One region of the Methylomonas defluvii genome, then DNA from elsewhere that is predicted to be linked to it. Evidence: predicted binding sites of a transcription regulator. Region 1 holds the regulator's gene; the other holds the start of a gene.

Evidence for each region. The regulator HrcA, encoded in region 1, represses chaperone genes, less so after heat shock. The targets are predictions, from matches to a motif close to TNTTAGCACTCNNNNNNNNNGAGTGCTAANA.
Region 2: the regulator HrcA is predicted to act here: its motif matches at 12,916-12,946, upstream of rpoH (RNA polymerase sigma factor RpoH).

Annotation. Positions count from the first base shown of each region.
Region 1 covers NZ_JAXARY010000033.1:19,264-35,274, reverse strand. The annotation lists gene dnaK (molecular chaperone DnaK) at 1-1,188, opposite strand, end outside; gene grpE (nucleotide exchange factor GrpE) at 1,260-1,898, opposite strand; gene hrcA (heat-inducible transcriptional repressor HrcA) at 1,949-2,989, opposite strand; gene QLH52_RS23015 (hypothetical protein) at 3,343-3,477, opposite strand; gene QLH52_RS23010 (glycine zipper 2TM domain-containing protein) at 3,543-3,845, opposite strand; gene QLH52_RS23005 (TonB-dependent receptor) at 4,108-6,567, opposite strand; gene QLH52_RS23000 (cobaltochelatase subunit CobN) at 6,830-10,783, opposite strand; gene QLH52_RS22995 (DUF2149 domain-containing protein) at 10,770-11,105, opposite strand; gene QLH52_RS22990 (MotA/TolQ/ExbB proton channel family protein) at 11,083-11,691, opposite strand; gene QLH52_RS22985 (hypothetical protein) at 11,742-12,281, opposite strand; gene QLH52_RS22980 (HupE/UreJ family protein) at 12,297-13,406, opposite strand; gene QLH52_RS22975 (TonB-dependent receptor) at 13,417-15,633, opposite strand; gene QLH52_RS22970 (HupE/UreJ family protein) at 15,635-16,011, opposite strand, start outside.
Region 2 covers NZ_JAXARY010000007.1:116,428-132,438, reverse strand. The annotation lists gene QLH52_RS09565 (PglL family O-oligosaccharyltransferase) at 1-1,257, shown strand, start outside; gene QLH52_RS09560 (type II secretion system protein) at 1,426-2,067, shown strand; gene QLH52_RS09555 (type II secretion system protein) at 2,064-3,170, shown strand; gene QLH52_RS09550 (hypothetical protein) at 3,459-5,273, shown strand; gene QLH52_RS09545 (hypothetical protein) at 5,251-5,976, shown strand; gene QLH52_RS09540 (GspE/PulE family protein) at 5,981-7,633, shown strand; gene QLH52_RS09535 (type II secretion system F family protein) at 7,635-8,858, shown strand; gene QLH52_RS09530 (hypothetical protein) at 8,859-9,308, shown strand; gene QLH52_RS09525 (response regulator transcription factor) at 9,326-9,970, opposite strand; gene QLH52_RS09520 (fructosamine kinase family protein) at 10,186-11,070, opposite strand; gene QLH52_RS09515 (glutamine--tRNA ligase/YqeY domain fusion protein) at 11,085-12,746, opposite strand; gene rpoH (RNA polymerase sigma factor RpoH) at 12,987-13,841, shown strand; tRNA gene QLH52_RS09505 (tRNA-Leu) at 13,890-13,974, shown strand; gene QLH52_RS09500 (ABC transporter transmembrane domain-containing protein) at 14,090-15,889, shown strand.

The DNA.
Region 1 (16,011 bases):
TGGTGTTACGTCCAACAACAATACGTCTTTAACATCGCCGCCCAATACGCCGGCTTGAATCGCCGCACCCAAGGCTACCGCTTCATCAGGGTTAACGTCTTTACGCGGCTCTTTACCGAACAGTTCTTTGACGAAGGCTTGCACTTTCGGCATGCGGGTTTGACCGCCCACCAGAATTACGTCGTTGATTTTAGAAGTCGAAATACCGGCGTCCTTAATCGCTTGCAAGCAAGGGCCTTTGGTTCTTTCGATCAACTCGTCAACCAGCGACTCCAGTTTGGCGCGGGTCAGTTTCACGTTCAAATGTTTCGGACCGGATGCGTCGGCGGTGATGTACGGCAGATTGATGTCGGTTTGCTCAGCTGAGGACAATTCAATTTTGGCTTTTTCTGCCGCTTCTTTCAGACGTTGCAACGCCAATGGATCGTTGTGCAGATCGATGCCACTGTCGCGTTTAAATTCGCCGGCCAGGAAGTCGATGATGCGCAAATCAAAGTCTTCACCGCCCAAGAAGGTATCACCGTTGGTGGCCAATACTTCGAACTGGTGCTCGCCTTCGATTTCAGCAATTTCGATGATGGAAATATCGAAGGTACCGCCGCCCAAGTCATAGACCGCGATGGTGGTGTCACCTTTGGGTTTGTCCATACCAAACGCCAGCGCAGCCGCAGTCGGCTCGTTGATGATGCGTTTGACATCCAGACCGGCGATGCGGCCGGCGTCTTTGGTCGCTTGACGTTGTGAATCGTTAAAGTAAGCCGGTACGGTGATAACCGCTTCGGTGACTTCTTCGCCCAAGAAGGCTTCTGCGTCTTTTTTCAGCTTCATCAACACCCGCGATGACACTTCGGGCGGCGCCATTTTTTTACCGTGGCATTCCACCCAAGCGTCGCCGTTGTTGGCTTCCATAATTTTGTAAGGCACCATTTTGATGTCTTTTTGTACCGCGTCTTCTTTAAAGCGGCGGCCGATCAAGCGTTTGATCGCGAACAAAGTATTCTCAGGGTTGGTAACCGCCTGACGTTTGGCGGACTGGCCGACCAATACTTCGTTGTCGCCGGTGAAGGCGATGATGGAAGGCGTGGTGCGCGCGCCTTCGCTGTTTTCGATAACCCGCGCGGTGCCGTTTTCCAGGACTGCGACGCAGGAGTTGGTGGTTCCTAAATCGATGCCGATCATTTTGCCCATTGATATTCTCCAGACTTGAATTGGTAATAAATTAAAAAGTTGTTAGCGATATGCGGTTGATCGTCTTAATTTCAAGCCTGCTCATCGATTTTTGCGCTATCGGCAGGTTTGTCCTCGGCTTTCGCCACCACCACCATGGCAGGGCGCAATAAACGGCCGTTCAACACATAGCCTTTTTGGAAGACGTTTAATACGGTATTGGGTTGGGCGGTGGCACTTGGCTGCATGACCATCGCCTGGTGCAATTCCGGATTGAATGCTTGACCGATGGGGTCGACGGTTTCGATATTAAATTTGGCAAATACCGACTCGAATTGCTTGATGGTCAATTCACTGCCTTCGCGTAGTTTCACTATCTCCGGGCTATCGCCGGTTGCCGCTTGCAGGCCTAATTCCAAACTATCCAGAACACTCAGCAGTTCTTTCGCAAATTTGGCCAGACCGTATTTGCGTTCGTCGTCCAAGTCTTTTTGCACGCGCTTTTTTAAATTTTCCATCTCGGCCATCGTGCGGATGGCTTTATCCAGATTCGCAGCAGCTTGTTGCTGGGCCTGCTCCAATTGTTCCTGCAAGGCTTCCACAGTGACTGGGGCGGCACCAGAGGCTTCGGTTGACTGTTCGTCGGCGTCGATTGGCTTGGTCTGTTCCAAAACTTCGGCGATCAAATCGCTATCCGATTGGGGTTCGTGGCTCGATTGCTGATGACTCATTACTTACTCCATGGTTCTAAATTTTTTAGTTGGCCTAACGATAGGGCCATTTATTTGGGATTCAAGGCCGCGCCCAATAATTTTGCCGTCACATCCACGAACGGAATCACTTTTTCATACGCCATTCGGGTGGGGCCGATCACGCCCAACACCCCCACCACTTCGTCATTCACCGAATAAGGCGCCGTCACCAGGCTGCAATGATCGAATGCGCTATAGCCGGACTCTTCACCGATAAAAATCTGCACGCCTTCGGCCTGTAGACACTGATCCAATAAATGAATGACGCCGCGCTTTTGGCTAAAAGCTTCGAACAACTGTTTGAGTCGTTCCATATCCGACAACTCGGAAAAGCCCATTAGATTGGTTTCGCCGCTCAACACATAGTCGTCGTTGGGTTGTTCGCTGAAGGTGAGCTGCGCCATGTTCACCGCGTCCATCATGCCTTGATTGACCTGCCGCTGATCGAGCTCCATCTCCCGCACCACCAAATCGCGAATTTTCGCCAAGCTGCGGCCGGAATAAACCGAATTCAAATAGTTGGCTGCCTGTTGTAATTCCGCAGGACTGAATTGCTTGTGGGTATGAATGATTTTATTGTGCACTTCCTGGTCGTCGGTGACGAAAATCACCAACACCCGGGTATTGGACATAGGCAGAAATTCGATGTGCCGCAAGGTGACGCTTTCTCTGCGCGGCAAAGTCACCACGCCGGCCATCCGCGTTACGTCGGACAATAATTTGGAAGCCTTATTCAACACGTCACTGGCTTTATCCGCCTCCCCTTTCAGGCCATGTTGCAGTTGATCCAATTCGCTGGATGCCAGCGGCTTGACGGTTAACAAACTGTCGACAAATAAACGATAGCCGCTCACGGTCGGGACTCTGCCGGCGGATGTGTGCGGGGAATGGATCAAACCCATCTCTTCCAGATCCGCCATCACATTGCGAATGCTGGCGGGGCTCAGCTTTAACTGCGGATCTTTAGATAACAAACGCGAACCAACAGGCTGGCCGTCCTGGATATAACGCTCAACCAAGGTTTTTAATAAATACAGCGATCTTTCGTTTAAATCTTGTCCGCCAGCCACGTCATCCCCCAAATTCCGTTAGCACTCGATATTGGTGAGTGCCAGACAGCAAAGCTATCAGTTGGGTCCGGCCTTGTCAACGGCTTGAACAGGTTATGAATAAACTAAGCGCAGCCAGCACAATCAAGGGCTGGGATTGAATATCCGAAGCCCCCGTGTCGTGGAGAACGGATCGATGGGCAGTTTGTTCCGGAATTACGATTTTTAGATGTATCTTCGATATTGCCCAACAACCGGCAATAAAAAACCCTGCAAGTCTGGGACTTGCAGGGTTCTAATTCGATCTAGCGTTTGCTTATCCGGACTGTATGGCAGGAACGCAAACGGCCAATAAACCGCAACCGCCAGTGGTCTCAAGCCCCCATTTGGGAGAAAGACAACACATAGTAGCTATAGTAGGCAACGACAAAAAACAACAATACATTCAAAAACTTTTCTACTCTACTGTACTGTTCTTGTTGATATTTTTTACCATTTTTTATTCTCATTTTGTCCTCCTGTCGCATGAGTCATCCAAAAATTCAAAACCGGTTAATTGATTGGCGGTAGCTGATTAACGGCTCATACTGTTGCCGATCCAGGCGCCGGCGGCGGCACCGATGCCGGCTCCCAACGGATCGCCTCTACTCATCTCGTAACCCGCCGCACTGCCTAACGCGCCACCTACCAAGCCCTGAGTGGAGCGTTGGTCGTATCGGTCGTAGCGCGGCGCGGGCGGCGGTGCCGGGACGTACTGCGTAACCCTCCCCGGTACATACACCCGCTCGACCTCGACGTACCGGTCATGGTGGTGATGTTTGTGATGACCTCGCCCATGCCCGTCAGCGATGGCTATTGGCGAAACCAACAAACTCATTACAACGACACTTGCCACTCTAAACATAAATCCCCTTGATCGAGAATAATTCATCTATGAGTTGATTCTAGAGAGCAATGTTTAAGTCTTGATTAGGAAAAGATTAAGAACAGATGAAGACAGCAAAGCCGGCGCTTACATTGCCAATTTTTGTGAACTGTGCACGCTAAGCGAGGACTATAAACTACCAATAGCCATTACTCCGGATACTCGCAAACCGAATATCCGGAGCAGATTGCGCCGGAGGCGACAGTCACGCACATTAAAAGCTGTAAGACACTTCCCCGTAAACGGTGCGGCCGGCTTGTTGGTAAAAAGAGGAATATTCCCGATCCAACAGATTATTCACCGAAAACGACAGATCGATATTTTTCGTCGCTTGATAAGCAATACGGGTATCGACCAGAAAATAAGGGTCGTAACTCCCTGGGACGCCGGCCCTTTGATCCAGATTTTGGTCGTTCGTATACTGCTGGCTGACATAGCGCCCAATAATGCCACCGCTCCAATGCTCATATTTGACATCCAAGCCGCCACTGAACATGGTCTCCGGCAACAACACCATCTGTTTGCCAACCGACAGCGGATTCGCCTCGTTCTTGGTAATTATCGAGTCGTTTAAGGTGTAGGTTCCCGTAAAATGCAGCCAGTCCCAATACAATTTCTGCCTTAATTTGGCCTCCACGCCTTCAACCTCCGCTTCACCCGCATTTTGCCGCTCCTGAAGCCGATTGGTTGCGCTTAATGTCGTATCTTTACGGTAAATCAAATCAGAAATGTAATGGTGAAAATACGAGGCGGCAATCGTTGTACCCTCAATCGGTGTTGCCTCTCCGCCTACTTCCCATGAATACATGGTTTCCGGTTTCAGATTCGGCCCGGCTTGCGTCAAGGTAAAAACACTGCCGCTAGCCGTTTGCGATGTCGAATACAAATCCGAGTTGGTGGGTGGACGGAATGCCCAACCGGTTGAAGCAAACAACTTGTAGCCATCCGCCGGCAACCAGGTCAAACTGAATTTGGGATTAAATTGCGACACGGAACGTTCGCTGTATGTTTGCGTCAGGTTAGTGGTGGTACCCGTGGAAGTGACAGTAGCCTTTTGTACGATGGAACCGGAAGTTGACCAGTCGTCATAACGAACGCCAAGATGAGCAATCAAGTTTTTACGCAACCAAATTTCGTCCTGAATAAAGGCGGAGTAAATACTCGACTCGCCCTTGCCATCGTAAACAGTATTCGTCACTGAGGACCAATCTTGCCAATTACTCAAGGCCAAACGTTTTTGGCCTTCCAAATTGTTGTGGTTTGCGCCAAAACCGACCGTGACAAAGTTACGTTGATCCCACAAAAACGGGAAGCGCAATGCCACATTACCGTCGATCCGTTGGCTAGGCGTGACGGTTAACTGGCCTCTGCCACCGCTTAAGGTATCGTCGAACGCCGCACTGTTTGGGCTAGGCGAATAAGTCTCGTGATCCATGTATTGAAAATCGACATTCAATTTCACGTCATGCCCAAAATCATGTTTCAGGTGCGCAAAATATCGCCGCGTATCTTCCACGGAAGGCAGGAAATGTAATAACTGCTGTTCGTAGACGGAAAGACGTTGGCCATTCAAATTCAAGTTGTTGCTTTGCGCCAGGCCGGCCACGCTGGCGACTGAATTGACAGTGGGGTTTCCGTTAGCGATTGCAATTGGCGAGCCTCCGGCAGTGGTCAAATAACTGTTAAACGTCCCTGCGCTGGTTTCGCTGCGGCTCCAGCTCATCCCGCCATCAATCTCGGTGCTATCAGTCAAATCGTAATAGAGATGCAAGGAAGCGGTGTTCTGCTCCCAAGGGCGTTCCCCTTTGTCGCCTATGATGTAGGTCGAGCCACCTTGGGTGGTTGCGGTCGGAATGGCACCGAATACCGGTGTCGAGGCGTTTCTTAACGCGGTAGCCGTGTTCGCTCTTATCGTGGCGTTCGGTATCGCGGTGGCTGATGGCGTAAAGCTCGTCGGCGAAGCCGTCACATAATCCGACACCGCCCAGTTATCACTATCCATATGGTTAAACGTCACCGAAATACCTAAACCGTTTTCAAAACGATCCCGGTAACGGCCCTTGATGCCCCATTGATCAACAGCCGCGCCACCGGCGCCAAATGACAAGCGCCCTTCGCGTTTAGTGGGTACTTTGGAGATCACATTCAGTACGCCGCCCATTGCGCCGCTACCGTACAGCGCTGAAAAGGGTCCAGGGACATATTCCACTTGCTGAGCGTCGTCCATATTCAGGATATTCCAATCAACCAGCCCTGAATTGGCATTGTTTACCGGCAGCCCATCCACTAAAAATAAAGATCGATTCGTACCGCTAATGCCATGGAATGCAGACGAGCTAACACTGGAGCCTGGGAAGCTGGTGCCATAAGCACTACCACGCAAATACACCCCCGGCACATCCTTCAAGGCGTCACCGATACGTTGGGTCAGGCGGTTTTCGGTATTTTCGGTGGTGATGACACTGACATTGGCCGGCGCCATTGATGCACTGATTTCCGAGCGCGTGGCGGTCACCACCATCGTGCCCAGCGACTCATCGTTGCTGGCCGGATTGTCGGTCTTAGCGGTTTCGGCTGGCCCCACGGCGCTTTGATCGCTATCTTCTGCCAGGATTTGATTGCTGTAAGCCAAATTGGCCAGGGCCAACAGCGTTATTACGTGTAAACGAGACAAAGTCGATTCCTCCGGTAATGCACCTTTAAAAAACGGCGCTTCATGGTCATGTTAGATTTATTTTTAATTCTTCTTACATCAAGAGCAGGCCCCTACTTGACTTTCCCCCTGAGGCGCCACGCTGTTATTCATATCGGGACTAAGTTAGCCCCCTAAATTACGTGCAGCTATCATCCCTACTAAAGCGGGAATGATGGCTGCCGAATTTCCAGGGTTACCGCCCTCGCGGTAACAAGGAGGCCAGGGTTTTTCCAGCCAAGCGCTAGGCTTTGTCTTTCCGCTGTTCCCAACTGCCGCGCAGATAACCGGCAACAAAGATCAGCAAGATCGCGAAACTCAACCACCAGCTTTGCGCCGAACTCAAGGTTTGTTGCTGTTCAGTGCTCTCGCTGGCGGCTTTTTTCTCTTCCATTTCATAGCCTTCCAAAGGCTTGGCGGCATTCGGTGCTGCTTGCGCTTGGGCCTGCGGTTGCTGAGCAGGTGGTGGCTGTTGAGATTGAGTTGGCTGCGCTGGCGGTTCAGCCGCTGCAGGTGCCGGTGGCTGGGCTTGCGCCCCCGGCGCGGCAGCCTTAGCGGCTTTGGCAGCATCCTGTTGCTCCGCGAGCTTGGTGATTTCCGGGCTGCTGCAAGTGTCCTTGTTGCAAGCCACGCCGGCTTTGGCAATCACTTCCTTGTTAACTTGTTCCAGCTTGGCTTTCACCGCCGGATCGGCTTTCCAATAGCCTTTGTTCACCGCCACCAGCATCCTATCCACCATGGCTTGATAAGCCAGCAGATTGTCGGCCTGCTCGAACTTTTTCTGGATGTCGAGCTGGTATTTGTCTTCGACGTAGGTCTCGTACATGGCTTGCCACTTCTCGGCGCCGACCGCCTCCGGCACCGTCACCTGCCAGCCCCAAAGATTTTCGGCGACCATATTGATGAAGCGTGCACCAGAGTAACCTTCCTTCAACATGGATTCGATCCATTTCGGGTTCAGGTAGCGGGCTTGCATTTCCCGGCCTTGATAACGCTCCAAGGTTTCGGTTTTAGCGGCAGTGGGATCGGACAAATCGGCGACCAGCACTTCCGGCGTCTTGCCGTTGACTTGCCGCGCCGCCATCGCGGTACCACCCAGATATTGGAAAAAGTCGTCCCCGTCCAGCGAGGCGTAAATGTTGCTGGAGCGGCTATGAATCACCGCGTCGGTGTCTTTCAAAGACAATTTGAACAAATCCACCGCCAGTGTCGCGTCTTTGCTGGCTGCTTCACCCCAATGGCCGCGACCATAGACATGGTGCATGCGATTGAAGAACACATCGGCCAGTTGCTTCTCGTCGGTCCAGGTGTTGGACAGCGGAATCGCCCGGTCCAGATTGGTGCCGTAAGCGCCGGACGGTACGCTGAACAAGCGGGCCGAGGCCATGTCCAACGCTTCCTCGGGCTTCAAGCCGCGCTTGACCAATTCGGCCTGGGTTTCCTGGATATGCCGACGCAACGGATTATCCGGTTCATCTTGTTCCTGGGCCTTGGTTTCGGCCTGGTCCAGCAATTTGATAACCGAAGCGAACAGGTCGCGGTACAAGCCGGACGGAATGATGGTGACATCGACCCGCGGCCGACCCAATTGTTCGCGGGCAATTACGTCCACACCCTGGGTGCGGCCGCGCTCGTCCCAATGCGGTTTGACGCCGAGCAGATGCATGATCTCGGCTTCCATCACGCCCTCGTGGCGCGAACTTTCCACGCCCCACAAATTGAACACCAGACGTTCCGGATAATGGCCGTGCTGCTTTTTGAAATCGGCGACCACTTGCTCGGCCAGGCGCGCGCCTTCGTTGTACACCGCTTCGCTGGGAATCCGCGACGGATCGAAACCGTACAAATCCTTACCGGTCGGCAAGGCGTCCGGGTTGCGTAACGGATCGCCGCCGCTGCCGGCCGGGATGTAGCGGCCGGCCAACGCATCCATCAGCGCGTTCATTTCGGCGTTGGCGCTGTCGGCCAGCAATTTGGCCGTAGCCTGGACTTTTTGTTTCAACGCCTCGCCTTTCAGCTTGGGATCGCGGGCGACGATGGCTTCGGCGAAACGCTGTCTGGCCGCGTCGTCCGGCGCCTTACCAAAGGTATGCAAACCCATCGGCACCTTTTTCTCGCGAATTTCCTTTAAATAATGTTCCAGTTCCTCCAGTTGTTCCTCGTCTTCGGCCCGTTCCATTTTCAGGTCTTTCAACAGTCCAGCCTTGCCGGCGATCTGGTTGATCTCGTCCAGACGAATCTTCGCCAGTTGCTCGCTTTTTTGGGCGGCGACGTTGTAGTCGTCCAGCAAACCGGCCAGTTTGGCCAGTTCCGGGTTCAAATCGGCCTTGTCCAGCGGCGGCGTCATGTGCGAAATGATGGTCGCCATAGCCCGGCGCTTGGCCTGCAAGGCTTCGCCGACGTCGTCCATGATGTAGGGATAAATCTGCGGCACGTCGGCCATCAAAATTTCGCCGGGATCGGCGGCGGTGAAACCGACTTCCTTGCCGGACAGCCATTCGTGGGTGGCATGGGTACCCAGATGGATCATCGCGTCGGCGCGGTAGCCTTTTTGCAGCCACAAGTAAAACGCCACATATTGATGGTGCGGCGGCATGGTCACGTCGTGATAGAGCTTTTTGACGTCCTGCTCCCAGCCGCGCGAGGGTTGCGGCGCCAGCAATAAATTGCCGTATTGCAGCGCTGGCAGGATCAAAAAGCGCTTGCCCTTGGCGTCAGTCCAGGCGCCGATTTTGCTGTCTTCCGGTTTGCCCCAAGACTTGAGCATGGCGGCTTTAAAGGTTTCGGGTAACCCGGCGAACCATTTTTGGTAATCTTCGATCGGCAACAACACCGCGCGGCCGCTGGCGGCGGCTTCGGCAATCGCGCCCGGTTCCCAGTTGCCCAGGTTGATACCGTGATTTTTCACGGCGGCTTTCAAGGCATCGCCATCTTTGGGCGCGTCGCCCAAGCGATAGCCTTCCTGACGCATCCGTTCCATGATCAGCAGCAGCGATTCCGGCAGCACGTTCAAATACGAGGCGCCGATGTTTTCCTTACCGGGCGGGTAGTTGTAATACAGCAGCGCGACCTTTTTGTCGGCGTTGCCGGTACTACGCAATTTCACCCACTTGTCTAAACGGTCGGCGTAGCGGGCGATGCGTTCCGGAATCGGCGTTTCCCGCACGAAATCCTGACCGGTGGTTTTATCGTGCACGCTTTCCTTGCTGGCGACCACGGTCGGGGCAATTTCGCCGGCGAATTCCGGCAAGGCCACTTGCCAAGCGCGCTCCATTACGTCCAGACCGGTGGCCGAGTCGGTCCATTGCGCCTGGCTTTGGTTGTTCAAGGCAATGCCATTCAGTACCGGTACGCCCAAACGGGTTAGTGTCGGCACGGTTTTGTCCGGACTGGCGCCAATCTTCAAGGCCAATGCGGCAATGGCTTCGATGCGGGATTTGCCATTACCGTCGACCAGCATTTTTTCCAGGGTTTTGTCGTAGGGGTAGCCGAACACCGGCAGTACGTTGTAGCCTTTGGCTTCCAGTTGTTCGGCCAGGGTTTTGACCGTATCGGTCTGGCCGGACAGGGCCGAGGAACGGTAAAACAAAATCGCGATCCAGGGCCGGTCTGCTTTGTAGCCGGCGTACGCTTTTTGGTAGCTGTCGAAATCGGCGAACAATTGCTTGCTGCGCACATCGAAGGCGCCGATCTCCGGTTGGGCTTGCGGCGGCGCAATGTCGGCCTGGACGTTTTTGAATTTAGCCAAGGCCAACCGGATCATGTTGGCGGCATTGTCGGCGCCGCCGGCCGACATATAGGCTTGCAGCGCTTTGTCCAGTTGCAGGCCGTAGTCGGCGAAATCGGCGTCGTAACTCAAACCGACCGCATACAGCTTGCCGCCGTTGGCAGCGATCTGTTTGAACACTTCGCCGCCCTCCCGCAAAATGCCGCGGCCGGTGATTTGCGCCAACACCAGATTGGACTGTTGCAGTTCGGCCTGATCGGCTTGCGCCAGTTTGGAGCTGGAATAAACCCGCAACTTGACGTCTTGCAATAGCGGATCGTTTTGCAGTTTGGCAGTGGCGGCGACGGCGGTTTGCGAATCCAGATCGCCGAGGATCAGGCTCAGATTGAGCGGCGTTTCGGCAAAAGCAACGCTTGCGGCCAGCCAGAGCAATAGAGCCGGCAACCAAATCCAATACTTATTCCGGCACATAAACCACCTTGCCGTCGTTCAACCGGTATGCGGTGCCCAAACGCTCGCCGGAACCGCTGAGTTTGCGGTCGGTGACTTTGGAGACCTTGATTTGCGAGCCTTTCTTGCTGACGATTTCCATCGTGCCGTCGGCGTTCTGCTTGGTCATCGTCACGGTCGATTCCGGATTCATCAGGTCCAGCATGTTGTAGGCCATGAACAAGGCCACCATCATGCTGACGATGAACACCACGCTGGCATCGAACAGATTGGCGACGCCGGCAATCGGATCTTCCAGCGGCTCGCTGTTGCGATGCAAACTAGAGCGTCTCAGATAGCGCATGGCCGTCCTCCTCGATTGTCAAATCCGGCGCGTCCAGAGTCCGGCTGGCAGCCAGTTCGGCCTGATGACGCATCGCGGCAAAGTCAGCGCGCAGCCATTGCTCGCGTACCAGTGCCACCAGATAAGTAATCACGCCGCAGCCCAAACCGGTGACGGTAGCGGTAAACGCGGTGACCATGCTGCTGGCCATGCTGGGGATATTGCCTTGGGCCAAGGCCGCCAGCGAAATGCCCATCGGAATCAAGGTGCCCATCAAACCCAGCGCCGGGCCGAGTTTGATCACGAAACGGATTTGGTCGAGCTTGACCAGTTGCCGATGTTCATGGGTTTGCAGCAGCAACTCCAGTTCTACGTCCAGCGGCGCGGCGTTAGCGCGTTGCTGGCGACCCAGCGTGACGGCCAGATCGAGATTGAACAGGCGCACGGTGCGTGAACCGGCTTTGCGCCGCTCCAACCATTCCTGGGCCAGCCGGCCGCAGGTATAGACCGAATAAGCGGCCAACAACGTGACAATCAGCAATACCGGCAGGTAAAGCGATGATGAGATCATGTATAGAATTTGTTCTAGCGCGTGGGTAAGTGCCACTGTTCCTCTCCTAGTTAATGCTTTTTTATAGTTATGTGTTTATTAAAATTTTATCGGGACCGCTTCGCTCTCTCCGGTTCAAGCGATTTATGACGCAGATCGACATAGTTACCGCCCACCCATTGCCAAAAGGTGGCGGCCGCTTCCGGGCTGGTGCTCAGCAATTTAACGGCGATGGCGCCATTGCTGCTGATGTCGGTGATTTGCGCGTCTATATCAATCGTGGCTTGGTTATTCACAACGCGCCTGTCGGTATCGAAACGAAAACTAACCGACTCACCGACTTTGAATAGCAAATCGTTCTTCAAGCCGCCCAAAAATTTCAGCCTATATTCCGCTACCGATTGATAAGGCAGAACGAACTCGGCATGCCATCGAAACGGCGGACACTGGATGGGACCGCTACCTTTAGGAAAATGCACGGTATAACCGTCATCGACTTTGGCCTTGACCACGCCTTTGGTGTAAATTTCACGGCAGTTGGTTAAAACCGCGTCGCCCGGTTCAAAGTGATATTTGCCTGCGGCCAATGCTGGCGACTGGATCAGAACCAGCAGCCATCCCAGATAAAAAAACCTTGTCCTTTTCATGTCGTATTCCTTTTGTTATTGGAGAACGGTGCGCTCCAGCAACCAAAAAACCCCCATCAAACTGACCGCAATCGAACCGGCTTTCAAAAACTTCTCGGCTGTCTCTATCTTATTATTCAGCCACCAGATCATCGGCAACACGATAGCTGCGACGGCGATTTGCCCGGTTTCTATACCCAAGTTGAACGACAATAAAGGCAACAAGATCCCGGTATCGCCGGAAGAAATATCCATTTCCTGTAACACCCCGGCAAACCCGAAACCGTGGATCAAACCAAATCCGAAAGTCAGCCAATGCCGCCCTTTGGGATGGTCGCCGCGGATGATGTTTTCCACACCCACGTAGATAATCGTCGCGGCAATAAACGGCTCGACGAAACTACTCGGCAGTTCAATCAGATTAAGTCCGGCGCAAGCCAGCGTAATGGAATGGGCGACGGTAAAGAACGTGATGATTTTCAAGGCCGGCCAAAAGCTGTGAGTGACCGCTAATAGCGCGAACAAAAACAGCAAATGATCGTAACCGGTGAGGATGTGCTCGATACCCAGCTTAAAAAAATCGCCGAACGCCGCAAACGGAGCTTGGGGGGACTCCGCGACCGCGGCGTTGGCGATTGGTAAACTGATTTGATCGTCGTGTTTGCCCAGCATTTTTTCGCTGAGCGCTTTGCCGTTAGCGTCCCTGACCGTCAAATACTGCTGATGGCCGTCGGGCAGCAAAGCCAAAAACTTCGACTGCACCAACAAAGCGGTTTGCACAGCTCCCGCATAGTGCAGTTCCACCCGCGCATTATTTTGATCGTCGAAACTGACCTGTCCTGGTTCGCTGGGCAGAGCATCATGGCTATCGATATTCACGCGCAGTTGCTCGGCCAATAGTTTGGCAATAGCCGGCTTGGCCGCTTCGCGCTCGGCTTCGGTCACCTCCGCGTCCAAATCGGCATCCATCGGCGTAAAGGCTTCGATGTCTTGTAAGGCAAAGGTCACCTTGGCATCGAGTTGCGCGGGTTTGATCGTTACATCCAGCGAACTTAGACCGGGTGGATGCGCATAAACCCCAGCGGATTGCAGCGTTAACAACACTGCAATCAAGCTGATAGCCCAGTGGGTTGAAGCAAATTTCATCAGGCTATCCTTAAAAATTGACCGTGATGGTGCCACGCACCATACGTGGCTCGACCGGATGTTTCATCAAGCCAGCGCCGGAGACACCGTTTGGATAGTTATATTCATAGTTGTAGGCAATATCGTTGCTTTGCGAACCCAGAATATTGAAGATGTCGACCTCGAATTTGTATTGCTTTTGCTTATAGCCCGCGCCCAAGTTGGCGATGTTGGTATCGCCGGCCCAAACCGCGCCGGATTCATCCAGCGGCACGCTGCCGAAGTGCCGAAAACGCAAGGTGCCGAACAGGCCGTTGGGGGCTTCGATCAGGGCACCGGCACTAATGACCCGGCCCACGGAATTGGGGATGTACTTATTGGTCGCACCATCCGGGGCTTTGTTGAATTGTGCCGTGGTCAACGCATAGTCGGCATCCAGCGTCAGCCATTCGGTGGGTTTGTAGTAGTTGGTAAACTCGATACCGTAGCGTTGCGATTTACCATTCACTTCGGTCGTTCCGGCATCGCCGACGAACACCAGCTCCTCACTGGATTGCAACCACCACAAGGCAAAGGTGCTGTTCAAGCCGGGAATGATATTGGTACGCGCGCCCACTTCGCCGCCGCGCGACCAGGCGGCCGGACGTATGCGCGGACTAACCGTATTGCCATCGGGGTCAAACTCGGTGCCGGTGACCGGATGCACTTGCAGCGTGGTGCCGCGCGCATCGTTGGAGTGATAGCCGTAACCGATATTCGCGAAGTATTCGGTGTTGTACCAGGGGCCGACCACCAGACTCAGTTTCGGACTGATCATGGCTTTGCCGCGACTGCCGGAGTTGGCGGCGTTGGTCTCGGCCGTGCCACTGCCGCTGGCCAGCACTTCGACGTCATTATTAATAAAATCGCCGCGCAAACCGGCGATAGTGCGGACTTTATCGTGCCAATGGGTAGTATTTTTGAAATAAGTACCCACGGTGGTCACACCAACATTGCTCTTGCTGACGGTATTGACGATCTGCCGGGCTGTGGTTTCGTATAGACCCAAGTCCATGATCTGGTCGTTGCGAAATTGGAGACCAATGCTGTTGTCCATTTCAAACCCGAACAGCTTGTTATAGCGGGTGTGTTCGAAATGACCGCCAGTTTGCACGCGGCGCTCGGTTTGCAAAATCTGGTCACCGCCGTCGCCGCGGGTAAAACCGCTGAAGTTGGAAAACAAATTCAAATCGGTATAGACCGCATAGATATTAGCGTCGTTTTTCCAGTTGCCGCCCTGGTTCCAGAAGCTGGCCGAAGCGCTATAACGATTGCTCTCGCCGCCGTCAGTCGGGTCCATGCTGCCGTACAGACCGATGGCACCGCTATCAATGGCCGCCTGCGGAATCTGGTTGGTGGCGGTCCAGCTATTGGTGTAAGCCTTGCCGTTAATCGCCATGCCCCAATCCCCGCGATCCAGCGTGTAACGCAACTGGCCGTTGAATTTTTTCGAATCTTCCGGCACTTCCCAGACGCCGTTGTAGAGATTGAATTCGCCGGCATACAGCAAATCGCCATCGCCGAGCTTGTTGGAATTGGCCACCAGCGTTCGGTAGTAATCAAACGAACCGGCGGTGAATTTGGCAATGCCTTTATCCAACTTGTCCATACTGAACATTTTGGCGTAACCGGCCGCCGAAAAGTCCCCCACTTCCGCGTAATACGGGCCCTTGCCGTATTCCACTTTTTTCACCAACTCGGGAATGATGCTGTTGATGTCCATATAACCTTGGCCGTGGGCGTGGGTAGTCATGTTCATCGGGATGCCGTCGACATAAGTCGTGAAATCGGTACCGTGATCCAGGTTAAAGCCGCGCAGGAAGTATTGGTTGGCCTTGCCGGAGCCGCTATGCTGGGTGGCGATGGCGCCGGGTACCACTTCGACCAACTCGCCATTACGCGAGAACGGCCGGTACTCAAATTGCTTCTGGCTGACTTCGCCTTGCGAGGCCGACGGTGCAATGCCGATCAGGTTTTTGCCGCGGCCGTCTTCTTCCACTTGCACCGCTTCCAGTTCTTCGGACTTTTCCGCCTTTTTCGCGGTTTTGGCTTTCTTTGTGCTCTGTTGCGAGGTCTCTTGCGCCGTTTGTTCGACAGATTCAGCGTCGGCATTAGGTGCGGCGTTCAGATCCGCACAGGCCAGACCTAAAATAATTTCCAGGCCGATGACCAGGTGCTTCTTTTTGAAATAGGTATTGCAGGATTTCATCTCAGCTCCGGGAGGTATTTAGTAAAGGCGATGGGTGACGCGGAGCGCCGGCAGGGTGTTGCATAAGGTCTTCCTCGATGTAAGTTATTGTTTTAGTTGTTATTGTTTTGGGGGTATTGCCTGGACCGAAATCGGTCGAATTTTCTAAACCGCGCGCCATGAGCCGTTGAACGCCGACAGCGCGAGAATGAAACGGGAGGAATAAACGTGCCGCGCAAAGCGCTGGCTTGGGGAGCAAAAACTGCTTGCTGGAAACCGCAGCCGCTAAAGCGTTCGGCAGTAACTCGTTAAATGATTGGGTAGTAAAATCGCCGAGGAGAGTGCTGGCGAAAGTCGGTTGAAGACGGGGCGCTTCAACTGTGGAAACCGGGGACTTGC
Region 2 (16,011 bases), on a different contig from region 1:
AACTACGGCGATTTCTTGGCCTTGGGCAGTGTGTCTTTACTGTACTGGCATGCGCTTGGTCGGCTACCTCGAGGGGTATTTGCGTTCTGCGGGTTTAGCCTGATGCTGGGCTTGAGCCTGACGCCTTCTCGCAGTGTTTTATTGTATTGGCTAGCCATCTTTGTCATCGCGTGGCGCTACCGTTCCGCCTGGTTGAAACCCATCGGCTTAGGGCTTTTCGGCTATCTGGCCTTGCAGGGTTTGTGGTCGCTGGGTGTTTTGCCGGACGCGCAACTGAGCTCGGCGGAACGCATGCTACAACCAACCAGCGGCGCGTCGCCGCGCTGGCATATCTGGCAAGTGGCCTGGCACTTGTTTTTGCAGCAGCCCTTGCTGGGTCAGGGTTTCGGGCAATTCGACACCGCGTATTTTCAAGCTGGCCGCTATATTCCGGCACTGCCTACCTATATCGAACACGCGCACAACCTGATTTTGCACTTGCTGGCCGAACTGGGTTTGTTACCGGTGTTGCTGCTGCTGTTGGCTATCAGCCGCTGGATTCGTCCGGTGCTGGCCGTGGGCGAGGGGACAACGCAGCAAGCGTTTAAAACCTGGCTGATGTTGTTGGCGGCCATTTTGGGCATTCACAGCATGTTGGAATACCCGCTGTGGTACGCGCCGTTTTTAGGGGTTGCCGCGATGGTATTGGGCTTGGGTGATGAGTTGAGCCGGCCGATAGCCTGGAAAAAAACCGGCACTGTCATAGCCGGCTTCTGCATTGCTGCCGCCGCGTCCGTGGCAGTTGTACATGAAACTCACTACCTGCGCATGGAATTGGCTTTGTTAGCGACGGTGGCGCAACCCTCTCAGCAACGCTCCGATCATCTGGTGGATGTCTGTCAAAAAGCGGTGACGCAAGCGCCGCTGCTAACACCTTATGTGCCGATGATTTTTACGTTTACCGGTCAGCCCGACGATTTGGCGATGCGGCCGCAACTGACCGTATTGGCGGATGTTGCCGTGCGTTTCGTGCCGGCCAACAATTTAGTGTACCGGCTGGCGCTGATGCAAGCCCTGAACGGCGATCAGCAAGCATCCAAAAAGACGTTAAGCCGGGCCTTGGCCGCTTATCCGAATGATGCCTCAAAGTTTATTGTCGATCTTTTCCATCTCAAAGGTGCGGACAGCGTCAAAGTCAACTTCATGTTGCCGATGCTGGCCTCCACGCTAGGTGCAAAAGTGGTCACCAGCAGCGGTGCGCCTGCCAAGCAACTTTAACTGAGAGGTTTGATTGGCTGCCGATGCCGGCGTGACGCCAACTTAATGCTAGTGACTCGGCAACTAGGGCTGGCTAAGTTTTTAATTTTCACAAGCAAGTAAATGAGGTGTTTATTGTTTGTTCTTAGCGGAATGTTGCGGCCCGTCGCCTGGCGCCATGTTGCCGTCGTGCGTTCCAAAACTCTGAAAATTCGGTCGCAAGCCGGTTTTACCCTACTGGAATTATTGGCGGTGATTGTGCTGATGGCAGTAGTAGCCGGCACGGCGGTGCTGGCTTATGAAGGCGTGCAGGATCAAGGCCGCCAAGATGCTACCCGGTTTGAAATCGCGGAAATCCGCAATGCTTTGTTACAGTTTCGCCGCGATAGCGGTAGCAACGATTTACCGGGGCAGGGGATTTACGTCTGCGAAGACCCGGCAAACCCCGGCAAAATCAATCCGGATTTGGTTAATCTGCCCAGCGAAGCCGGCAGCACGGACGCCGCAAAACTGGCCTGGTGCGAATCGCCGGCCAATTTCTGGATGCTGTTTGCCGACCCTTCCGGCAACGGCTGGAATCCGGACACCCATCGCGGTTGGAACGGCCCGTATTTGCAACGCAAAAGCGGCCTGATGAGTTATGCCGGTGTCGATAATTTGTGGGTGATTACCGATGCCTATCAAGCCAATTACCTCATGTTGGATTTGGATGACGCCGACAAAGCTCGGCTGGTCAGCCTCGGTCCGGATAACACCGACAATAGCCCAACGCCCGGCACCTGCCAGCTGGCCGGCGGTGGTGACGATACCGTGCTGTGTTTGTTGCGATGAACTTATTGATCGAAATCGCCAAAAACGCCAAAGCGCAGGCTATCACGCTCCGCTTATCCACCCTACCTGCGGTCGGTTCGATACATCACAAATCCGAGCGCGGCTTTACCCTGCTGGAAATGTTGCTGGTGATTTTTTTGATGGCACTGGTGGCGTCCACCGGTTTGCTATTGACCGAGGGCGTGGAAGACCAAGCCAAATACGACGAAACCAAACGCCGGATGGAACTGATCCGCAAAGCCATCGTCGGCGACCCGACTCGCACAGTAAACGGCGCGCCGGAGCTTAGCGGCTTTGTGGCGGATATGGGGCGCTTGCCGCTATGTTTGGCGGAGTTATTGAGGCTCGGTGACGAGGTGCTTCCGGCCACCGTTCCGAAAACCTTTAAATCGCCGTGCGACGACACCGAAATCGTTAGCGAATGGAATCTGGATCAGAACACGGGGGTCGGCATAGGCTGGCGCGGCCCCTATTTACAGGTTATCCCGGAATCCGGCGGCGGCCTGCGTTTTAGAGACGGCTATGGTAACGAAGGCGCGAATGCGGCCGCTGATGCGCTGGATTCAGGATGGGATTACAGCGTAACCGCAGCGACCGCCAGTTTAGCTAGCGAAGGCATGGATTTAACTGTTGCCACCGATGACGTGGCCGCGCCGCAACTGATTGTCAGCGCCGATTGGCAGGTGCCATTACCGGCGGCAGTGAGCGTGACGTTTGAGAATCAAAGCGGGACAAAATTGCCAGGGTCAGACGTCAACTTGGTATTGCGCCTTTATTTATCCGATTTGACCGACTATGTCGATTCGGACGAGGGAACTCCTGATTACTTGGTTTTGGCAAGCCTATCAGTATCGGCGAGCGGTCAAAAAACCGAGAGCTTTAAGTTGAGCACGCCGCCACTCTTGCCTATTGGACAACGCGGGTATGCGATTGTTTGTTACCAAGGTGGGACGGTTGACCCAGACGATTTTGTGATTTTCGACGGCGATTGCGATACCACTGGAGCCAATCCCAACCCGAAGCCAAACATCGCCAACATCCGCAGTTTCAGCGTCTCACCCCGCCAGACACTGAATTTGGCCCTTAATTGGATCATTCCATGAGTCCACTTTGTCCGAATCCGTCTCGCCATGTGCTTTCAGTGCGGGCCGTCACTGCCAATACGCTAAGGAAAAAGCTCCTTCTCCCTCCGGGAGAAGGTTGGGATGAGGGGATCAAAATATCGTTTTTTCCCTTATTTATTCCCCTCACCCTAACCCTCTCCCTGGGGGAGAGGGAATCACCTGCTGCTAATTTAATGGCAATGACCGAGGATCGTCGGGGCGCTAAGCGGCAGCGCCGAAAAAGCCACAGTCCGGAAACCGCTAAACAATCTCAAATGCCAAGCATCCATGAAATTTAACCGTTTTATCCCTTTTGCTATCCCGTCGCAGTTATTGGTCTGCGAGACCGACGGTTTTTCCTTGCGCGCCGCCGTGCTGCGCCGTGCCGATCAGGATATGGAATTGCTGTATCAGGCCAAAACCGAGCAGGTGGATATGGCCGAAGGCCTGAGCGATGTGCTGACTACGCTAAAAAGCCAGGGTTGGCAGGGCGGCGGTTCGGCGATTCTGTTGTCGCCGGCGGTGTTTTCCACGCTGGTGGAGTTACCGGTCAATCCCCGCAAACCCCGGCCGTTGTTGCAGATGTTGGAGCTGGCGCGCTGGGAAGCGGAGCCGCTGTTGTTGCAACACGTCACCCGCTGGTCGGTGGGGCATTTATTGGTGGGCCAAGGTTATATGACCGAGGAACAAGCGCGGGCGGTGATGGATTTGCAGCAAGGTAAATCCAGAGCCGGCGGAGGTTTGGCGTTGGCCGAGCAGTTTTCGTTACGGCGTTTCGGCGATCTGGCGGTGGAGTTGGGTTATATCAAACGCAGCCAGCTCAATGCCTGCTTGACCGGGCAGGAGTGGCTGAAAGCCGCCGACGAGGCCATCGAAGTCGGCTGGGCGGCGCAGAGTGCGGTGGACGATATACCCGGTACTTTTAACTGGCTGATTAGTTGCGTGCATCAAAGTTTATTGCAGCGCTGGTCGGACGCTTTCGCGCGGCAGGGTGTGAAATTGCAAACCATGTATCCCTTGACCGGTTGCAGCGCGGCCTTATTGCCCCCGACAGAAACCCACGCCGTGCTGCTGGAGACTCAACCCGGTCTGGGGTTTAGCACGCGGCTAGCCGCTGGCGGGATTACGGCCTTGCGCCACTATTTGAATCTGCACAAAGCGCCGCTGGATATTTGTCTGGAAAGCTATCACGCGCTGCATGCGCCGCCGCGCGAGCCGGTCTGGCTGGCTAGTTGGCCGCCGGCACCGGAGCTGGCCGCCAATTTGGAACACATGCTGGAACTGGACTTGCATCCTCTAAGCCATGCTGCCGTTGGCGATAAGGTCTCGCCGGGCATGGCCGGAGCGGCTTACCATGCACTGGGTTTGGCCGAATCTGAGCGTTGCGTGGGGGTGCGCTTGGGCGGCCCGTTGCCGGCACTGCGTGATCGCTTGGAGGTGCGGGCCGCGGCGCTGGTGCTGCTGTTATTGGTGGTGGTCGGCGTGGCTGAGCTGTCGTTGTGGGCGCGCAAAAGTAGCGTCGAGAGCTACAAACAGCAGGTGGACGCCAGCTGGCAAAGTATCGATGAGGCTATTAAGCGCATCAACGCCCAAGCGGCTGAAATCGCCCAGATCAAGGACAAAATCAAGAGTTTGCGCACCGAACAGTCGCGTCTGGAAAATCTGGCCCGCTTCTACGACGAAGATATTCCGGAGCGCATGGATTTGGTGAAAGGCGTGTTGGGTATGCTGCAAACGCTGGTTGACAATGAGGTGGTGATCGAGCGTTTGGATGAGCCGGACAAGTCGGCATTAAAACCGGCCGCGGCAGCGAACGCGGCGGCGCCCAACCCTATCGACGCCAAACGCATCGAAGCGGAAAACCTGGTGCTGGAAGCCTGGGCGCTCAGCGACAGCGCCGCGCAGACCTTTATCAAACGGGTGGGTGATGCCGCAGCCCGCTGGGATTTGCAGGTTCGCGAGCCCAAAGTGACTTTCGGCAAAGGGCCGCTGCAGAGCAACGGCTTCAGTATTTCCTTGCGGCTGGTCAAATTGGCCGAGCCGGACGGCAAAATCATTCGTTTATCCAATCCAAATACCCATGAAACTACCCCCTTTGAGTAAGCGCGAACAATGGTTGTCGGCCTTGGCTATCGGCGTGATCGTTATCGGCGCTTACGCCTGGTTGCGCTGGGTGCCGGCCAACCGGGAAATCGGCCAATTGCAACAAACGGCGGAAGCCACCGATAAGCGCCTGCGTACCGCCGAGATCCCGGAAGAACCGGATGAGGACATCGAGCGTTTGAAGAGCCAATTAGCGGAACAAGAGCGTTTGCTGGCGGCTATCAAGGAGCAGTCGGACAGCGTGGAAAAACATCTGGCGCCGGACGACTCGCAGTTTCTGATTGTGAATATTTCCAAAGTGGCGCGGGATGCGCAGATTCATGTGCGCGCCAACGAGGTTTTCAAAGCGGCGGTAAGCAACAATGCCGCGCCGGTAGCGGCGGCACCGGCAACCACCAAGAAAAGCCGGAAAAACAAACCGGCGACGGTAACGCCGGCCGCTGCCGCTGCGCCCATCGCTGCCGTGATTCCGCCGCTGAGTGCTGGTTGGGTGGCGCGGATGTCGCCGGGTTCCTTGTTGGAAAGGCCGTTGCGGCGCCTGGAGGTGGAGGGTACCTATCTGGCTTTGAACCGCTTCATTCACGATTTGGATCGGCTGCCGTTTCAAGTGGCGGTGCTGCGGATCAGTGTCGAGCGCATGCCGGTGTTGGCGATGCCCGGCTATCCGCAATCTTTGTTGGCCGAAGTGATTTTGGCGTTGTAAGCGTATGGCTATCAATGACGAACATCTCCTGGAAGCCGGTGTGCGCTGTGGCTTGATTGAAGCTGCGCAATTGGAACGCCTACGTCTGGAAGCTCGCCGGCAACGCTTGAGTTTGCTAAGCATGGTTCAGGCCCATTATCGTTTTCCGTTATCGGCCTTGCACCGGGCGGTGGCCGAGCAATACGGTGTGCCGTATGTCGATCTGGATACGCTACAGGTGGAAAACACCTTGTTAAAAAAAATTCCGCCCAGTCTGGTACAGCGCAAATTGCTGTTGCCGGTTAGTGATGGCGAACAGGTGTTACTGATCTGCGGCGATCCGGGCGACCGGGGCGGCATCGATTCGGTGCAACGCTTGTTGGGGCAGGTATTGCCGCTGGCAATGGCCGATCTGGCTCTATTGCAATTAAAGGTAAAGCAGGCATTGGCCGGAAAATCGGCGCCCGAGCAAAGCGGCGCGGTGACAGCGGAGACCGATACCGATTTGGTGGCCATGCTGGACGGCATCATCCGCGAAGCCTATTTTTACCGGGCCTCGGACATTCACTTATTGCCGGATGCGCAAGGTCTGCGGGTTCGTTTGCGGGTGGACGGCAAATTGCGCGACTTTCCGTTGGTCGCCAACGCCGGCGCGGCGGCTGCTTTGGTGTCGCGGGTCAAGGTGCTGGCCGGCTTGGATATAGCCGAACAGCGCATGCCGCAGGACGGCGGTTTTTCTTATCATTTGCCCCGGCCCATCGACAAGGGCTTTAACATTCGGGTGGCGACCGCGCCGACCCGGCTGGGCGAACGGATGACGCTGCGGCTGCTCGGCCAAGAGGCGTTTGGCTTGACGCTGGCCGATCTGGGCATGATGGAAGAAGATTTGCAGCATTTTCGCAAGGTGATACACCGCCCCTACGGCATGGTGCTGCTGACCGGTCCGACCGGGAGCGGTAAATCGACCACCTTGTTCGCCGCGCTCCAAGAAATCAACCGCGCCGACATCAACATCATGACCGTGGAGAACCCGATTGAATATGTGATGCACGGGGTTTCTCAATTGCAGACCGGGCCGAAAGTCAGCTTTGCTGACGCCCTGCGCTCGTTTCTGCGGCACGATCCGGACGTGCTGATGGTGGGCGAGATCCGCGATCCGGAAACTGCCGATGTGGCCGTAAAAGCGGCAATGACCGGGCATTTGGTGTTTTCGACGCTGCACACCAACAACGCGGTGAGCGCCGTCACGCGCTTGATCGACATCGGTTGCGAACCATTCCTGATCGGTTCCACGGTGGCGGCGGTGATCGCGCAGCGTTTGGTACGCCGCTTATGCGGGCATTGCCGCAAACCACGCTCGGCGACGCCTGCCGAGCTGGCGGAATTGGGGCGGGACGACGATGCAGTGCAAATATACGAACCGGGCGGTTGCGTGATCTGCCAGGGCAGCGGTTTTTGCGGCCGGCTAGGATTGTTCGAAACCCTGTGGCTGGATGAAACCCTCGCCCGCTTGGTGGCCCGCGGCACCGATGAGGAAACCTTGGAAGCCAGTGCCGGTGAGCGTCTGAGTTTTATGTGGGAGGACGGCTGCCGTAAAGTGCTGCTGGGCATGACCACGCTCGACGAGTTACGCGATGTAGCGGTCCACAAAACCCGCGGTATGCGCGGCGTAAACTGAGATGGCTGAATTTGTTTACACCGCCTTGGATGAGCGAGGCAACGAGATTGGTGGCCGCTTGCAAGCCGACGATATGGGTAATGCAGCATCACAATTGCGCCAGAGCGGTTTGCGAGTATTGGCGTTGCGCCAGGGACGCGGCAGCAGCGGCTTTCTCGGCCAGGCTAATTTCTCGGACTGGTTGGCCTCGCAACGTTCGGTAACGAACACGGCGCTGATTTTCTTTTTCAGGCAAATGAGTTTTATGCTGCGGGCGGGCTTGCCGGTGGCGCAGGCTTTAGAGCTGGCCCAGGCACAATTGACCAATCCGCGCTTGAATTTGACTTTACGCCTGATGCTGAAAGACATTCGGGTGGGCCAATCGCTGTCGTCGGCGATGAGTAAGCACAAGGCGGTGTTTCCGGAAATGGCGATCAATTTGGTGGTTGCCGGTGAAACCACGGGCGATTTGGACCAAATCATGGAAAGGTTGGCGATACATCTGGATAAAAGAGCCGCATTGCGGGCGCAGACCATCAACGCGATGATTTATCCGGCGATTGTGGTGCTGGCGGCAATCGGCGTCGGCATTTTCATGGTGGTGAAAATCATCCCCAAATTCAGCAAGTTTTTGATGGGCAAAGGTAAAGCCTTGCCGCCGTCTACCCAGTTGCTGGTGGATATATCGGACTTCGTGCGCCAGCATGGCCTGTGGCTGGTAGGTGGTGTGGCGGCTTTTCTGCTGCTGGTGATGTTGATTTATCAAACCCGTAACGGCCGCTTGTGGATAGACCGGCTGTTGCTGCGGCTGCCGGTGATCGGCTCGCTGCTGGTGACCGGTGCCATGGCGCAGATGAACTGGGCGCTGTCGATTCTGCTGCGCAGCGGTGTCACCGTGTTTGAAGCGTTGAAAATTACCGCTAATTTGCTGGGCAACCGGGTTTATGTCGATCAGTTGCTGGCCGCATCGAACCAGATTTTAGAGGGGCGGGATATTGCGCGCAGCATCGATCATCCGCGCATTCCGCCGCTGGTGGTGCAGATGGTCGCAGTTGGCGAAGGGACCGGGGCGCTGGACGAGGTGTTACAGGAACTGGGGCTTTATTACGAAAAGCTGTTGGAAATTGCGATCAAGCGTCTGTCGGCCTTGATCGAGCCGGTGATGATTTTGGTCATAGGCTTGATGGTGGGCTTTGTCTATTATGCATTCTTTCAAGCCTTATTCTCTTTGGTATCGGGGCATTAAATGAGTTTGTCGAATTCAATCAAGCCGATTGCCGGCCTTTTTTTTTCAATGGCGGCACTAGCCGCGCAGGCTCTGGAAGCGCCGGCCACGCCGCTGCCGTTGACACCTGCGGCGCCGAAGCAGTTGCGCGATCCGTTCACGCCCAGCGAACTGATGTACGAAACGGCTGGCGCGCAGGGCGGTACCGCCGCTGGCGCTTATGGGTTTATGCCGAATCAAGAAACCATGAAGGTGCCTAACCTTAAACTACGCGGCTTATTGAATCCGACCGGCAAGGCCTTTATTGCTCTGTTGGAAGTCAGCGGTGTCGGTACTTTTATGGTGCGCGAGGGCGATGAATTCAATTTCGACCCCTCGCAACCCAAGAACGCCATCCGCGTCAGTAAAATTACCCGGCTGAGTGTGACCGTTGAAACCGGTACCTTGGGTTCGATCAGAGTATTGCGCTGAGCGGTTTTAGATAGGGTTTACTGATTGAGTATGTTTAGGTTGACGGCAATGTGGGCCAATTCGGTGGTGGTCTGCACCTGCAGTTTTTTCTTGATTTGCGTCGCGTAGTTGGCGATGGTTTTATTGCCCAAACACAGGTGAATGGAAATTTTCGAGACCGTCAGGCCTTGGGCCAGTAGCCGGAAAATATCGAACTCGCGCGGCGAGAATGCATCGATCAGCGCTTGATATTGCGCATTGGCGGACGGCTCGTCCGCGGGTTTAAGCAGGCCGGGTTCCGTATAACCTTTACCTTGCATAATGCTTTCTATCGCCGGTAACAATAGATTCGGCGCCATGTTTTTAGTGATGTACCCTTGCGCGCCGGCATCCAAGGCGCGCCGCACGTAAACTTGTTCGTGATAGATGCTGTATACCAAAATCCGCGCATTAGCATCCCGCGCGACGATCCGGCGAATGGCTTCCAGACCGCCGATTCCCGGCATGGATAAATCCATGACCACCAGATCAGGCTTGGACTCGCAATAAAGCTGAATCGCTCGTTCGCCGCGTTCCGCTTCGGCGATGACTTCGACATTGCCTCTAACCGACAACAGCATGCGAAAACCTGCGCGTACCACGGCATGGTCGTCGACTAACAATATTTTTAGGGTGTTGCTCATGGCAGCGGTGGAATGGGTGGTGTCATAAATTTCGAAACGCGGCTCTGGATATAAGCTGCTGTTTCGGCCTTAAAATTGACGGCTATTATCTAGGAGGAAATTCCTGGATTGAGGCGGGAAAAATTCTTTTTATGAGCCGGGAAAATGGAGGATGGGGAATTGCAACTGGCTATGTCAACCTATCGCTTTGGTTGGCCATTCGGTGCTGAACGCGATTAGTTTAATTCGGCCAATAACTGAGCGATCATGCTGTTGGCCTGGTTCAAGTAACCGCTGCCGAACAGGTTGAGATGGTTGAGGATATGGTAAAGGTTGTAAAGGGTTTTACGGGTTTTGTAGCCAGGGTCCAGTGGGTATTGGGCTTGATAAGCCGCATAAAAATCGCGGCTGAAACCGCCGAATAATTCGGTCATGGCTAGATCGGTTTCACGGTCGCCGTAATAGCAAGCCGGGTCGAAGATTATCGGTTGTCCTTGCTTATCCGAGGCAGCATTGCCGCCCCATAAGTCGCCGTGCAGTAAGGATGGGTGTGGGCGGTAAGCGCTAAAAAAATCGCCAATTCTTTCCAGCAGTTTTCCCCCTTGGCTCTGCAGCGCTCCGCGATAACCGTTGGCGGCGGCAAACTGTAATTGTTTGCCCAGGCGTTGTTGCTGCCAAAAACTGACCCAATCGTCGTGTCTGGCGTTGTACTGCGGCGTGGAGCCTATGGTGTTGTCGATGTGCCAGCCGAAATAGGCTTGCGGCCGCTGGTGCAGCAAGGCCAGTTGTTCGCCGAATAAGCTGGCGCTGCGGCTATGCAACGCGCCCAATTCGATGAATTCCAGCACCAGATAAGCGTGTTGTTGACATTCGCCAAAGCAAATCACCTTGGGCACGCGCACCGCGCCAATGTCGGCCAATTCGCGTAAACCGGCCGCTTCTGCTACAAACATCTCTGCCAGGCTTGCCCGGTTTAATTTGATAAACCAGTCGATATTGGCGGCTTGCAGCCGGTAAGCGCTATTGATGTCGCCACCGCCGATAGTGCTGAGGCGGTGGTTGTTAAGAGACTGGCCGGTTTGGGTTTCGAGATGGCTAACTAAGGGTTGCAGCGCGGCCATGGTTAATTACCTTGCTACTTTGCCCAACTGTCGCGCAAGGTCACGGTACGGTTAAACACCAATTTTTCCGCGGTGCTGTCGGCATAGTCCAGGCAAAAATAGCCGGTGCGCTCAAATTGATAACGGGTATCCGGCGTGGCATTGACCAGGCTGGCTTCCACCCGGCAATCAGTCAACACTTCCAACGAATTGGGATTGATGCCGTCCAGAAAATTATCCAGCGTGTCCGGGTTGGGATGGCTGAATAACCTGTCGTATAAACGTAACTCGGCAGGCACGGCATGTTGTTCAGATACCCAATGAATAACGCCTTTGACTTTGCGGCCTTCCGGGTTTTTGCCCAAGGTGGCCGGATCGTAACTGCAATGCAGTTCTATGACATTGCCGGCAGCGTCTTTAATCACTTCCTCGCATTTGATCACATAAGAACCGCGCAAGCGCACTTCACCGCCCGGCACCAAACGCTTAAAGTCTTTAGGCGGGTTTTCCATGAAATCGTCTTGTTCGATCAAAATGGTTTTGGAAAAGCTGACTTCACGGCTGCCCATTTCCGGCTTTTGCGGATGGTTGGCGATTTGGTAGGTTTCGGTTTTACCGTCTTCCCAGTTGCTGATCACCACTTTTAACGGCCTTAACACGGCCATCGCTCGCGGAGCGCGTTCGTTCAAGTCTTCACGAATGCAATTTTCTAAAACACCCATTTCGATCCAGGAATCGTTTTTGGTGACGCCGATGCGTTCGCAGAAATCGCGAATCGCTTCCGGCGTAAAACCGGCCCGGCGCAGGCCGGAAATGGTCGGCATGCGTGGATCGTCCCAGCCATTGACATGTTTTTCCATGACCAGTTGCAGCAATTTACGCTTGCTGACGATGGTGTATTCCAATTGCAGGCGGGCGAATTCGATTTGCTGTGGATGGCAAGGGGTTTGCAATTTGTCCAGCACCCAGTCGTACAGCGGACGGTGATCTTCAAACTCCAAGGTGCAGATTGAGTGGGTGATGCCTTCCAAAGCATCGGAAATGCAATGGGTGTAGTCGTACATGGGGTACAGACACCAGGCGTCGCCGGTACGTTGATGATGCACGCGGCGGATACGGTAAATGGTCGGGTCGCGCATATTAATGTTGGGCGAGGCCATATCGATTTTGGCGCGCAGCACATACTGGCCGTCAGCGAATTCGCCGGCGCGCATCCGGGTGAACAAATCCAGGTTTTCTTCGATGGAGCGGCTACGGTCAGGGCTTTCTTTGCCGGGTTCGGTCAAGGTGCCGCGGTCGGCGCGCATTTGTTCAGGCGTTGAGCTGTCGACATAGGCATCGCCTTGTTTAATCAACTGCACCGCGTAAGCGTAGAGTTGTTCGAAATAGTCGGAAGCGTGATATTTGCCGGCCCATTTAAATCCTAACCATTGCACGTCGCGTTCGATGGCTTCCATGTATTCGACGCTTTCTTTTTCCGGGTTGGTGTCGTCGAAGCGTAAATTACAGGTACCGTTGTTTTCGGCGGCTAGGGTGAAATTCAGGCAGATCGATTTGGCGTGGCCGATGTGCAGATAGCCATTGGGTTCGGGGGGAAAGCGGGTGGCAACTTTGCCGTTGTTTTTGTTGGCGGCCAGATCGGCGGCAATGATGTGTCTAATAAAGTTGGATGAAACGGGGCTATCGGAAGCTGACATGTTTGAGTAAATGGCTGTGGTTTTGATGAGTTAGGCGGAGATTTCTGACTTAATCGGCATTTTAACGAGTTTGGCCGGAATTCGTAAAGGCGGCATCGTTAGCTGGTTACACAGCAAAATTGAAGCAAAAGTCAGTGTAACTATCTGTATCAAAAGATTTTTACTAAATTATTAGCACTCTCGTGTTTCGAGTGCTAGAATTCGGTTAACGTTAATTTATTCCGCGGAAACGAGGGTGATATGAACAACAGCTTGGCTTTGCCGATCAATTTATCGGTTGGGACGTTTGATTCTTACTTGAACTTAGTCGCCCAAATGCCCAAACTCAGCGTCGAGCAGGAGCAGGACTTGGCGTTACGTTACCGGGATGAAGGCGACCTGAATGCTGCGCGTGAGCTGGTGATGTCCAATTTGCGCTTCGTGGCGCATGTAGCCAGAGGCTATGCCGGTTATGGTTTGCCGTTGGCGGACATTGTCCAGGAAGGCAATATCGGCTTGATGAAAGCGGTAAAACGTTTCGACCCCGACATGGGCGTGCGCTTGGTGTCGTTTGCCGTACATTGGATCAAAGCGGAGATTCACGAGTATGTGATTAAAAACTGGCGCATCGTTAAAGTTGCCACCACTAAAGCGCAGCGCAAACTGTTTTTTAATCTGCGTAAGTTTAAAAACGACTTGAACTATCTATCGCAAGACGATGCGGAAGCGATAGCAGAGAACCTGGACGTGGACGTCAAAACGGTTTACGAAATGGAACGGCGTTTGGATGGTCGCGATATAGGACTTGAGCCAACGGGCGACGACAGCGAAGACCATGTGCAAGCGCCTATCGCTTATCTGGAACAGCATGGTGCCGATCCGGCTTTATTGCTGGAAAATAGCGACTGGGAAGACCGCAAGGAAGAGTTGCTGATGGACGCCATGGCCGGCTTGGACGATAGAAGCCGCGATATTCTGGCTAGCCGCTGGCTGGTGGAAGAAAAAGCCACTTTGCACGAATTGGCGGATCGTTATCAAGTGTCGGCTGAGCGTATCAGACAGCTTGAACAAAACGCCATGAAAAAGCTGAAAGCAGCGGTAATATTGGCAGCGTAAAAAATAGTTTGGCATTTCTGCAAAAATCAGTATAATGACGCTTTCTTTGCCGGGGTGGTGAAACTGGTAGACGCGCCGGATTCAAAATCCGGTTCCGAAAGGAGTGTCGGTTCGATTCCGACCCTCGGTACCATCTACCTTTTAAGGTAGTCAAAGAAATTCAAAAAACCCGCTAGCCGCAAGGCTTAGCGGGTTTTTTATTTTCAAGCGATGCATTTTCGCGCCAAGGTTCTCCACGAGGTATTGATATGCCTTTCTCCCGTTCTAAGCAAACCGATCCCACCCGAAAAATATCAACCTTAAAGGCGTTATGGCCGTTTATCCGTCCCTATCGCGCTAGAATGCTGGTAGCCTTTTGCCTATTGTGTCTCGGCTCGGCGACGATTCTGTTAGTACCTTTGGCGTTCCGCGATCTGATTGATTTTGGATTTGGGCAGCGACAGGCAGAGCAGGGTGGGTTGTTAGGTGCGCTGAGCATGGATGGACACTTTCTGGCGCTATTTGCCTTGGCCTGCCTGTGGGCGGTGACGATAGCCGCACGTTATTACACTGTCAGTTGGGTTGGCGAACGGGTGACGGCGGATTTGCGCAGCGCGGTTTACGAACGGGTCTTGGCGCAGTCTCCGCAGTTTTTCGAAACCTTGCAAACCGGGGAAGTGTTGTCACGACTGACCGGCGATACCACGCTGATTCAGACCGTGGTGGGCAGTTCGATTTCCATGGGCTTACGCAGCGTATTCCAGTTTGTCGGCGGCATGATTATGCTGGCGGTGACTAGCCTGCATCTGTTCTCATTGATATTGGGCTTGATGATCTTGCTGACCTTGCCGATTCTGGCAATGGGCCGGAAAGTGAAAAAGCTATCGCGGGAATCGCAGGATAAGATTGCCGATGCCTCGGCGTTGGCCGGCGAGATTCTCAATGCGGTGCCTACCGTGCAAGCCTATACCCAAGAAAGCTGCGAAGCGAAACGTTTTAGCGAGCGCGCCGAAATCAGTTTCCTCACTGCTGTTCGCCGCAGCCGGTTTCGTTCCGCATTGACGGTCATCGTCATCATGGCCGTAATGGGTTCCATTATTTTCGTGTTGTGGATAGGCGCCAACCAGGTCAACGCGGGTGTCATGACCGGCGGGCAACTGGCTTCTTTCGTGCTCTATGCCACGCTGGTTTCCGGCGGGGTCAGCACCATAGCGGAAGTTTGGGGCGACGTGATGCGGGCAACCGGCGCAACCGGGCGCTTGCTGGAATTGCTACATGCCCAACCGGCGATCATCGATACTGCCAGACCTCAGCCTTTGGCAAATGGCGATAAAGCGGCGATTGAATTTCAACAAGTCAGCTTCAGTTACCCTTCGCGCTTACAAACCGCCGCACTGGATAGTATAGATCTGAGCATAGCCGCAGGTGAGAGCGTCGCCTTTATCGGCCCGTCCGGGGCCGGCAAGACCACATTATTCCAATTGCTGTTACGTTTTTACGATGTCACCCACGGTACCATCCGCCTTAACGGTCAGGATATTCGTCACCTATCCTTACAGGAACTGCGCGGCAAAATTGCCATTGTGCCGCAGGATGCTGTGATTTTCTCGACCACCGCGCTGGAGAATATTCGTTACGGCAGGCCCGACGCCAGCGACGAGGAAGTTATTGCGGCCGGGCAATTGGCACAGGTGGCGGAGTTCATCGACCGCTTGCCGGACAGCTACCAAACTTTTCTCGGCGAGCGCGGTACACGTTTATCCGGGGGGCAAAGACAGCGCATCGCCATCGCTCGGGCCATTCTGAAAAACGCACCGCTGTTGTTGCTGGACGAGGCGACCAGCGCGCTGGATGCAGAATCGGAAGTGTTGGTGCAACGGGGTTTAAATGCCGCCATGCAGGGTCGTACCACCCTGATTATCGCGCACCGTTTGGCCACCGTGAATAAGGTCAGCCGCATCGTGGTGTTGGATCAAGGACGCATCGTCGAAACCGGATCGCCCGAGGATTTGCGCAAACAAAGCGGACTCTATGCTAGGCTGGCGAATCTACAGTTCGATGTGCAATAAGTCTGCATAAGCCTAATGCCTGGGGCGAACCTGTTGCGGTAGAAGATGTATAGCCATCAACTTGGCTTTTTCAATTTATACTGTCAGCGGAGAACGGATTCTATCTTCCCAGTTACCGCCAC